DNA from 3 places in the Pseudarthrobacter scleromae genome. Region 1 is predicted to be linked to each of the others. Evidence: riboswitches for the same ligand, from Rfam matches in the RefSeq annotation. Region 1 holds a riboswitch; each other region holds the start of a gene.

Region 1 (3,263 bases):
CCGGACTCGGTGGAAGCGGATACGCCGGCGGTGGTGTCCGCGGCGTTGGCAGGCAGGCCCATGCTGAGGATGAGACCGGAAGCGGCTGCGATAACTGCAGCCTGGCGACCTACTGTCCCGGCATTGGCACTAACAGCCTTGGACACGGTGCCCAAGGGGTTGGTACGAACCGATTGCGCACGGTGGCGCGCAGAATGATGGCGTGAAGACACGAAGGTAGCCTCTCCCAATGCCTGCGAGGTGAGCTGTCGGATTCGGATGGGAGTCACCCGGCCACACCGCTTCCAAGGAAGCTTTGCGACTTAACCCCAAGGCCTTCGCTGAAGCAAAGACCAAAATTGGTTCCCCCGCCCCTGCCAGACGATGAAATGCGAACGGACCTTGAGCGGTGGCAGAGCTAGGCAATCCGCACAAGAGCGTCAACTTCGGAAAAGTTGACGCGAGTTAGACGGTACAGCAGTTTTCGTTGAATGTCACATTCAGGTCACGGCAGGTCACGATGATTCGAGAGTGAACCATCATTTGACTACAGCCAGCCGGTGGGATCGACGACTTCGCCGTTGACCTGGACCTCGAAGTGGAGGTGGCAGCCTGTTGAAGCACCTGTGGTGCCACTGAGCGCCAGGACATCGCCGCGGGAGACCGTCTGGCCCTCGGCGACGCTGAAGGAGGAGAGGTGGTTGTACGTGGTTTCCAGGCCGTTGCCGTGGTCCACGACAACCCGGTTTCCGCCACCATACTGGTGCCAGCCCACGAACGTCACGGTGCCGGTGGCTGCTGCAAGGACCGAGGTGCCGCACTGGGCCACGTAGTCCTGGCCGCGGTGGAAGTCACCAGAGCCGCCGGTGATCGGGCTGACCCGGTAACCGAACGGGGAAGCAGTGGACAGCGCGGCCAAAGGGGCTCCGAGGCTTCCGGCAGATGCTGCGCGGGACACGGAACCTGCGGACTGCGCGCTGAGCAGCTGCTTCAGTTTGCCGTCGGGATCGGCCTGGGTCACCACGGCAGAGCGGCTGAAGTCGATCTGTGCGCCGGCCTCGGCCGATACCTGCGGCTGCGGTGTGACAGCCGAAGCTGCCACCGGGGTAACGCTGCCGGCATTGTCTGTAGCCATGACGGGGCTGGTTGCCGGAACGGTCACGGTCAACACCAGCCCGGTGGCGGCCAGCGCGATTCCGGCCTTCTGGCCGATCCCGCTGGCGGAGGCAAATTCCGTGATTTGCCGGAAGGGTCCTCGACGGCGGCGTGCATCACGGTGCGGATCGCGGGGGCGTTCCGTGGTGATGACCTCGACAACGCGCGGCGTTGAAACGGGGGCGGCCGCGCGGCGGCGCCCCTTGGGGGTCTGCATGGACAAGAAGGGTTCCTCTCTGGAAAGCCTGCGAAGTTAGCTGTCGGATTCGGGTCAGAGAGTTCACAGACCCGGTCCGCCTGGGCAAGCTCGGCACAGAGGTATCCCCGGAAGGATCCAACGCTGGAAGAGGCTTGCTGCTGACGGACTTCACCCCAAGGCAGTCCCCCGTCTGCCGGTTGTGGTTCCCCCACCTCTGCCAGTAATGACTCGTGCACCTGATCCGCTGGCAGAGCTCGGCTCCGGATCAGGTAACGCTTTAGTATCTACGCTTGGGTTTTAACTATAGGGCCAGAAGTCCCAAAGTAACAATTCCGTTATCTTTGCCTCTTCTGCCCCAACCGGGGTAGAACGCACGTTTACCGGATGGCAACGAAGACGTGGGCCGCCACTTCCGGCGGCAGCTCCAGGGCGCCCTCTATGCCGGGCACGCGGACCGAAATGTAGTCTCCCACCCGCTCCAGCGAGACTGCGGCCCCGGGGCGGATTCCGCCCTCGTCCAGCTGGACCAGCAGTTCCGGTTCCACCTGGATTGGCTCAGCCAGGCGGCTTACGGTTACCTCGGACGCCGGGCCATAGGACTTCATTGCTTCCAGCAGGCTGATGGCCCCGTCGGCGAAGCCCTGTGATGCCTGGCCGCCGAGGGCAGCCAGGCCGGGGATGGGGTTGCCGTACGGGGACTCCGTTGGGTGGTCAAGCAGCTCGTAGATGCGCCGTTCCACGCGTTCGCTCATGACGTGCTCCCAGCGGCAGGCCTCGTCATGGACGTAGGCCCAGTCCAGGCCGATCACGTCTGCCAGCAGCCGCTCAGCCAGCCGGTGCTTCCGCATCACTTCGGTAGCGCGCTTCCGGCCAACTTCGGTGAGTTCGAGGTGCCGGTCGCCCGAGACCACCACCAGGCCGTCCCGCTCCATCCTGCCAATGGTCTGGGAGACCGTGGGCCCTGAGTGGCGCAGGCGTTCGGCGATCCGGGCGCGGAGGGCCACGATGTTCTCTTCCTCAAGCTCCAAGATGGTCCGAAGGTACATCTCCGTAGTGTCGATCAGATCCGTCATCCAGCTCAGCTCCTCGAGCGCAGTACCTTGCGTTGTCCCACCGTATCGCCTTCCGCGCGACGTAGTCCGTTGGAAAGCTTAGCCTATTTTGACTTTGTCCGAATAGTTGGCGGCCGTCACAACAGGCCGTCTCAATGTCTGGACTATGACGGTGCCGGTTCCCGCCCCAACGCCGGTTCAGGCAGAATGAGGAGGGCCGGAGTTGCAGTCACAGCCGACTGTCCGCCAAGCAACCACCCGTCCGGACCCCAGCCGCGTCCACGCCGAAATTGGAGCACCTGTGAGCGAAAACAGCATCACTATTCCCGCCGACCTCCTGCCCAAGGACGGACGGTTCGGCGCCGGACCGTCAAAGGTCCGGCAGGAGCAGATCGACGCGCTTTCCGCTGCGTCGAAAACCATCCTGGGAACCTCGCACCGGCAGGCTCCGGTAAAGAACCTGGTGGGGTCGGTGCGCGAGGGCCTCAGCCAGTTCTTCCGGGCACCCGAGGGCTATGAGGTGGTCCTCGGCGTCGGCGGTTCCACTGCGTTCTGGGACATCGCCAGCTTCGGCCTGGTGGAGCAGAAGGCCCAGCACCTCTCGTTCGGTGAGTTCGGGTCCAAGTTTGCGGCCGCCACCAACAAGGCGCCCTTCCTGGCTGCCTCCTCCATCATCAAGTCCGAACCAGGTACCCGCCCGGCCGCGCAGGCCGAAGCGGGCGTTGATGTCTACGCATGGCCGCAGAACGAGACCTCCACGGGCGTCTCCGCCCCCGTGAGGCGCGTCGCAGGTGCGGACGAGGGCGCGCTGGTGCTGGTTGACGCAACATCAGCCGCCGGCGGCCTTGACGTGGACGTGGCGGAGAGCGACGTCTACT
Region 2 (3,263 bases), on a different contig from region 1:
CGTCGAGGGCAACAAAGAACCCCATGTTCGTACCGCCGGTTTTGTATGACTGGGCCGCCAGCGCACCGAGCTCTTTCCTGTGCTGGACAAGGTCAAAGTGAGCCTGCTCGGTCTGTGCCGCCAGGACTTCCACCTTGGCAGATGCAGCCTGCAAAGCCGCGTCCGTCACCGCGTACTCCGCTGCTGCCTGCACCGCGGCGGAGCCTGCGGCCTCGGACTGGTCCTGAAGGGCGGACAGTAAGCCACCTATCCTGGCAATTTCCGCGGTCTTTTTGGCCTCGCTCTCCTTCGCGTCCTGCACCTCCTCCCAGGACGGGAAATCGCCGGGCGGGACCTCCGCAGCACCCGCCGGCGTAAGCCATAGGGTTCCCACCAGCGCAAATGAAAGAAGCGCCGCGGCGAGCCGCGCCCTGGGTTTGGTAACGAACCGGCACATAGTCGGGAAGCCTACCGCCTTCACCCTCAGGTTGAAGGCGGACGTTTCTACATCGTTATGGACCGAAGGCAGTTACGTTGACGGAAAGGGCAGAAGTGCCGGCCTCTTACAAATGCTGGCCGAACCAGGCAAGGGTGTCATTCCACGCGGCCGTCGCCTGGGCTTCGTTGTAGCGGTCGCCGGTGTCGTTATGGAAGGCATGGTCCACGCCGGGGTAGACCGTGAGCTGGTGGACAACACCGGAGGCTGCCAGCGCATCCTTGAGCGCAGGCATTGGCCCGGTGATGCGTTGATCGAGTTCAGCGTAGACCCCGAATACGGCCGCCTTGATGTCCGGTACTTTGGCCAGGTCGGGGGCGGGTCCATAGAACGCCGCAGTTGCCTTCAAGCCGTCCAGTTCGGCGGCCGCCTGCCAGGTGATGCCGCCGCCGAAGCAGTAGCCGGTCATGGCGACGCGGCCACCGTCCACGAAGTCCTGGGCCTGGAGGTACTCCAGTGCTGCCGCAAAGTCGGCCACGTGCCGCTGGGCGCCGGCCTGGGTGAGGGCGCCGGGTACGGCGTCGCGGTCCATGCCGGCCGTCCCACCTTCACGGCTGAGCAGGTCAAGCGCCAGGGCGGCATACCCCTCCTTCGCGAAGCGGCGGGCCACGTCTTCGATGTGGGGCGTCAGCCCGCGGTTCTCATGGCAGATCAACACGGCAGGAGCGCGCCCTTCCTGCTCGGGCCTGGCCAGGTAGGCACTGACGGAGGCGCCGCCGGACGGAAACTGGACGGACGCCGTCGTCAATCCTGGCGCACCCTCAGGGACAGAGAGCGGGCTTTTAGCCCCGGGCACCGCTCCCGACCCCGCAGTCCCGGCAGCGGACGTCGGGGACGTCGGGGACGGTTCCGGGGTGGGCATGGGGTCGGTGCTCCGCGGCACCTCGCTGGGGGTACAACCCACCAGCAGCATCGCCGCCGACGCCGCCGCCATGCTGCCGGTAATGAAAGCAACCCGCCGGGTAAAGGTCCGCTGGCTCAGCGCGCCGGACCGGTAGTCGTCAAAGAATTCCTCAATCAGGTACTTCTCATACTTGCCAAGCTGCGTCACAGTGCCTCCTCGGGGTGACGAACATACTCCTCCCCCAGCCACCTCCGGACAAGGTTCAGCGGCGATCTTTGCCCGTCCTTTATCGCTTTGTGATAAACATCATTGCCCTGCAAAATCGGCGCGCCTGCACTTCGCCCCGGGGGCGCTGTGGCACGCGAAATCCAGTCGATAGCCAAACCGAGAGAATCGCCTCGCATGTTATCCAAATGTGACAATGGGTGCTAAGTCGGGTTATGGTCTTCAAGTGTCCCTCCCAGACGGGACATTCCCCGTCAGAATGCCGAGCCCTGCCACTGACCCGGGAACCAACGCTTTCCAGCTGGCAGGGACGGGGGAACCAAGTTTCCGCGGCCTTTGAAGGCCTTGGGGTTAAGTCGATAGCGCGTCCGTTCCATTCGGAGGTGTTACCGGCCGGGTATCTCCAACCCGAACCCGACAGCTCACCCCGCAGGCATGGGAGAGGCGATCAACTGTGTCAAAAAATTCCACCACTGCCCGTCACCGCGCAACGCCGGCCCGCTCCATCGCGATCGAAGGGCTGGCTGTTTCGGCCAAGTCCCTGGGCCGTCCGGCTCTGGCCGTAGCAGCAGCCTCCGGCATTGCCTTCGGCGTCGGCGCCCCGGCCCACGCCGGTGTGAACGGTCCGGACACCACCGAGACCGCTAGCGTCCAGGCTTCGGCCGCCCCTGCGGCAGCAGTCGCAGCCCCCGCCGCAGCAGCCGGCAACGTCCACACGGTTGTATCGGGCGACACCCTTGGTGCCATTGCGTCGATGCACGGTGTCAGCCTGAATGACGTCCTGTCAGCCAACGGGCTTTCCGTCTCCACGATCATCTACCCCGGTGACCAGATCCAGATTCCCGCCGCGGGATCTGCTCCGGCCGCTCCGGCCGCAGCCTACGTTGCACCGGCTGCAGCACCGGCACCGGCTCCGGTCCAGACCGCTGCTGTTACTACCCCGGCGAACACCGGAATGAACATGTCCTACGCATCAGCCCCGGTTGCAGCCACGGGCAGCGGCGCCGGAGCAGCCATCCTGGCCAACGCCTACGGCCAGGTGGGCCAGATCCAGGACTGCACCGCCATGGTGGAGAAAGCCCTGCGCACGGTCGGCAAGTCGGTCGGCGACCTCGCCCCGGGCCAGTTCTACCAGTACGGCACCACCGTGGGCACCCCCGCTCCCGGTGACCTGGTGATCACCGCCGGCCACGTGGGCGTCTACGCCGGCGACGGCCAGGTTGTCAGCGGCGGCGTGAACGGCAACCAGACCGCCGTTCACTCCATCAGCTGGCTCAGCGGCGCTTCCTTCGTCCGCGTGGCATAGTCACCACGGACACAGGCGCAGCTGGCCCGTAAGGGCCAGGCCACTCCAGATAAAGACGGCAGCCGGGTTCTCCCGGCTGCCGCCTTTGTCATGCTTCCACGGTTGTCATTCTTGATCCGTCCGGAGGCCAGCACCGCCCCGGGTCAGGTACCGCAGAAGGTCCGGTAGGTGCCGAAGTCCTCCGGCGGCCCCTCGGTGTAGCGCTCCAGCCCCGGGCGTTCATGGAACGGGGCCCTCACCACTTCCAGGAAACGGTCGAATGGGCCCATATCCCCCTCCGTGGCGGCCGCCAGCGCTTCCTCCACCAGGTGGTTCCGGGGAATGTACACCGGGTTGACGCTGTCCATCAGCCCGGCGTCGGGCTTCAGGCCGGCCCAGCGCCCAGCCCAGGCATCAAACGCGGCGAGATCCAG
Region 3 (3,263 bases), on a different contig from region 1:
TAGCCTGTGCGCATGGACTGGAAACTGGAACTCGTTTTTGTGCCCGTGTCTGATGTGGACCGGGCCAAGGACTTCTACGTCAACAAGGTGGGCTTCAACGCCGATTTCGACGCGCGGCCCAGCGACTCCATCAGGTTCGTGCAGCTGACCCCGCCAGGGTCTGCCTGCTCCATCTGCATAGGGGAAGGGCTCACGGATGCGCCGCCCGGCACAGGCTCAAACCTGCAGCTCGTGGTCAATGACATCCAGGCCGCCCATGCGCAGCTGAAGGCCAACGGGGTGGACGTCAGCGATGTGGACGTGCAGGACTGGGGCCATTTTGTGTACTTCGCCGATCCTGACGGGAACCGGTGGGCGGTCCAGTACATCCCGGGCCGGGACGCGCTGGACCGCGAGGGGAAAGCTGCTTCGGTTTAGTACCAGTTGTTGGCGTAGTGGAAGTTCAGTGCTCCACACGGCGACTGGTAGCGCTCCTGGATGTAGTTCAGGCCCCAATTGATCTGCGTACGGTAATTGGTGCGGTAGTCGGCGCCCGCGCTGGCCATCTTTTCGGCAGGCAGGGACTGCACAATGCCATAGGCGCCGCTGCTCGGGTTGGTGGCCGTGGTGGTCCAGTCCGATTCCTTGGTCCACAGGGTCTGCAGGCACTGCATCTGGTCCGCGGCCCAGCCGTAGGAGGCCAGCTGGCCGGCGGCGTAAGCCTGTGCCCCTGCGGGGTCGTTGACCGCGACGACGGGTGCAGGCTCCGGAGCGGGGGCAGGCGCAGGTGCGGGTTCAGGCTCCGGGGCCGGCGCGGGTGCAGGCTCGGGAGCGGGAGCAGGGGCCGGTTCGGCTGCCTGCGGGACCACGTTGATCGGCTCAGCCGCAGGAGCGGGGGCCGGGTTCGCCTGGATTTCGCTCTTTTCGATGCTCAGCTTCGACTGTGCCTCAGCCGCCTGAGTCTCCGTGGCTGCCACCTGCACTGCGGTGTCGGTAGCCTGGCCCGCGGCTCCAACACCTACAAGAAGGGCGCCGGACGCTGCGAGGATCGCAGCGCGCTGGCCGAAGGACGGAGTTTTGCCTGACGTGCGCGGGGCACCGGCTTCAGAGCCTGGTTTCGGGCGTGCTTTAGTAAGGAACTTAGACATGATGGATCGCCTCTCACACCTGCGGAGTTAGCTGTCGGGTTCGGATGAGGGCATCCGGCCACACGGAAAGATCACGTGCTGGCTTAACCCCAAGGGCAGTTGAGTGCCCGGGACTGTTGGGTCCCCCGCCTCTGCCTATGCTCAAGCGGAATCCGGGAAGCGGCAGAGCTTGGCGTCATCCGGATATGCGGCCCGAACGGGAACCGCACCCAATCGACGGTACAGGAGAGCAGCGCTTAAGTCACATTTTGGTAACAGGGATCACGCTGACGGCGCGCCGTCTTGCGTCTCTCCGTGCGCAAGCGGGAGCTGAAGCGCGAACTGGGTGCGGCCGGGCTGTGATGTCACCGTGACCTTGCCCCCGTGGGCCTCAACAATGGATTCCACGATGGACAGCCCCAGGCCGCTGGTTCCTTCAGTGCCGGATACGCCAGGCCCGCTGGCCTTGCCTGTCCGGGCTGCGTCTGCGCGGGCGAAGCGTGCGAAGACCTGGTCCACGAACTCCGGCGGAATGCCCCCGCCGTCGTCCGTTACCGTTACCACCGCGGCACCCTCCGGCGTCTTCCCCACCCCGGTGACCACGGTGGTCCCCGGCGGCGTGTGCTTGCGCGCGTTGGACAGCAGGTTCATCAGCACCTGCCGCAGCTGGGACGGGTCCCCTTCCACCACAACAGGCTCGTCGGGGAGCTCCAGCCGCCAGGTGTGCCCGGGCGCCATGACCTTTTCATCACTGACGCCTTCCACCACCAGCTGGTTCAGGTCCACCTCGCTGAGCTTCAAAGGCTGGCCCTCATCCAGCCGCGCCAGCAGCAGCAGGTCCTCCACCAGTGCAGTCATCCGCTGGGACTGGCTTTGCACCCTGGCCAGCGACTTCTCCCCGTCAGGAGTGAAGTGTTCCGTCATCCGCATCAGTTCCGTATAGCCGCGGATGGCCGTCAGCGGCGTGCGGAGCTCATGGGAAGCGTCCGCCACGAACTGCCGGACCTTGGTTTCGCTCTTCTGCCGTGCCTGCAGCGCGTTGGTCACATTGTCCAGCATCAGGTTCAGCGCGTGGCCCACGCTGCCCACCTCCGTTGCGGGATTGGAGTTCGACGGCGGCACGCGCACCGCAAGCGCCACCTCGCCGGCATCCAGCGGCAGCTTTGAAACGCGGGTGGCAACCTCCGAGAGCTGCTCAAGGGGCTTCATGGTGCGGCGGATCAGTACGGTTCCCACCAGGCCGATCAGGAGAAGGCCGCCCAGTGAGACGAAAACGAACGTCCACACCAGGGACGCGAGCGTACTCTCCTTGGCGGCCAGGGGGAGTCCTGTCACCAGGACGTCACCAAAGTTGGTCTGGATGGCCACCAGCCGGTAGTCGCCGGTGGACAGCGTCCTGTCCACCGGCTGCACGTTGGCTGGCAGGGCCAGCAGGACCTGTTTGTCCTCCGTGGACAAGGGGGAGCGCGTCGTATTCGAGGTGAGGAAACCGCCGCTGTTGACCTGGCCGTTGAGGATCCGGGCGTTAAGGGTTCCGACGCTCTGGCCGCGGGCGTCCAGGGGATCCCGGCCGTTAAAGCCGCCCGAGGGAGGGCGGCCGGGATCGTTGGAACGGGCTGCGGCCTGGCTTAGCTGCTCATCGAGTTGCCGGGTGAGGAACGCGTCCATCGAGGCATAGCTCGCCACGCCAACCGCCCCGCAAATGGCGATCAGCAGGGTCATGGCCAGGAGGACAATGCGGGTCCGCAGGTGCCAGGTGCCGGGCTTCAGCCAGCTCCGGGGCTGCGGCTCCGTATTGTGCGCGGACGCCATCGCTTTCCTACTCCGCCGGCTTGATGACGTACCCGGCGCCCCGCACGGTGTGGATCATCGGCGGGTGGACGGCGTCCACCTTTTTGCGCAGGTAGGAAATGTAGAGTTCCACGATGTTGGCCTGGCCGCCGAAGTCGTAGTTCCAGACCCGGTCCAGGATCTGCGCTTTGCTGATGACGCGTTTGGGGTTTTCCATGAGGTAGCGGAGCAGCTCGAACTGGGTGGCCGTCAGCTGGAGCTCTTCCCCGGCGCGGGTCACCTCACGGGTGTCAACGTTGAGGACCAGGTCTCCCACCACCAGGTCGGCGGTGTCCATCGCGGCCACGCCCGACCGCTGGACCAGGC

The links. Region 1 has a riboswitch for cyclic di-AMP ahead of IEX33_RS18265 (M23 family metallopeptidase). Riboswitches for the same ligand answer to the same signal wherever they lie in the genome.
Region 2: it holds a riboswitch for cyclic di-AMP, as region 1 does, so the genes downstream of both, IEX33_RS08935 (C40 family peptidase) here and IEX33_RS18265 (M23 family metallopeptidase) in region 1, are expected to answer to the same signal.
Region 3: it holds a riboswitch for cyclic di-AMP, as region 1 does, so the genes downstream of both, IEX33_RS18770 (aggregation-promoting factor C-terminal-like domain-containing protein) here and IEX33_RS18265 (M23 family metallopeptidase) in region 1, are expected to answer to the same signal.

The regions. Positions count from the first base shown of each region.
Region 1 is NZ_BMKV01000009.1:50,138-53,400, reverse strand. It holds gene IEX33_RS18270 (C40 family peptidase) at 1-146, opposite strand, end outside; cyclic di-AMP (ydaO/yuaA leader) riboswitch at 217-390, opposite strand; gene IEX33_RS18265 (M23 family metallopeptidase) at 527-1,351, opposite strand; cyclic di-AMP (ydaO/yuaA leader) riboswitch at 1,362-1,578, opposite strand; gene IEX33_RS18260 (metal-dependent transcriptional regulator) at 1,711-2,406, opposite strand; gene serC (phosphoserine transaminase) at 2,687-3,263, shown strand, end outside.
Region 2 is NZ_BMKV01000003.1:180,195-183,457, reverse strand. It holds gene IEX33_RS08945 (aggregation-promoting factor C-terminal-like domain-containing protein) at 1-373, opposite strand, end outside; gene IEX33_RS08940 (dienelactone hydrolase family protein) at 543-1,526, opposite strand; cyclic di-AMP (ydaO/yuaA leader) riboswitch at 1,826-1,995, shown strand; gene IEX33_RS08935 (C40 family peptidase) at 1,999-2,850, shown strand; gene IEX33_RS08930 (protein adenylyltransferase SelO) at 2,994-3,263, opposite strand, start outside.
Region 3 is NZ_BMKV01000010.1:70,307-73,569, reverse strand. It holds gene IEX33_RS18775 (glyoxalase superfamily protein) at 13-417, shown strand; gene IEX33_RS18770 (aggregation-promoting factor C-terminal-like domain-containing protein) at 414-1,127, opposite strand; cyclic di-AMP (ydaO/yuaA leader) riboswitch at 1,133-1,295, opposite strand; gene IEX33_RS18765 (sensor histidine kinase) at 1,389-2,918, opposite strand; gene IEX33_RS18760 (response regulator transcription factor) at 2,926-3,263, opposite strand, start outside.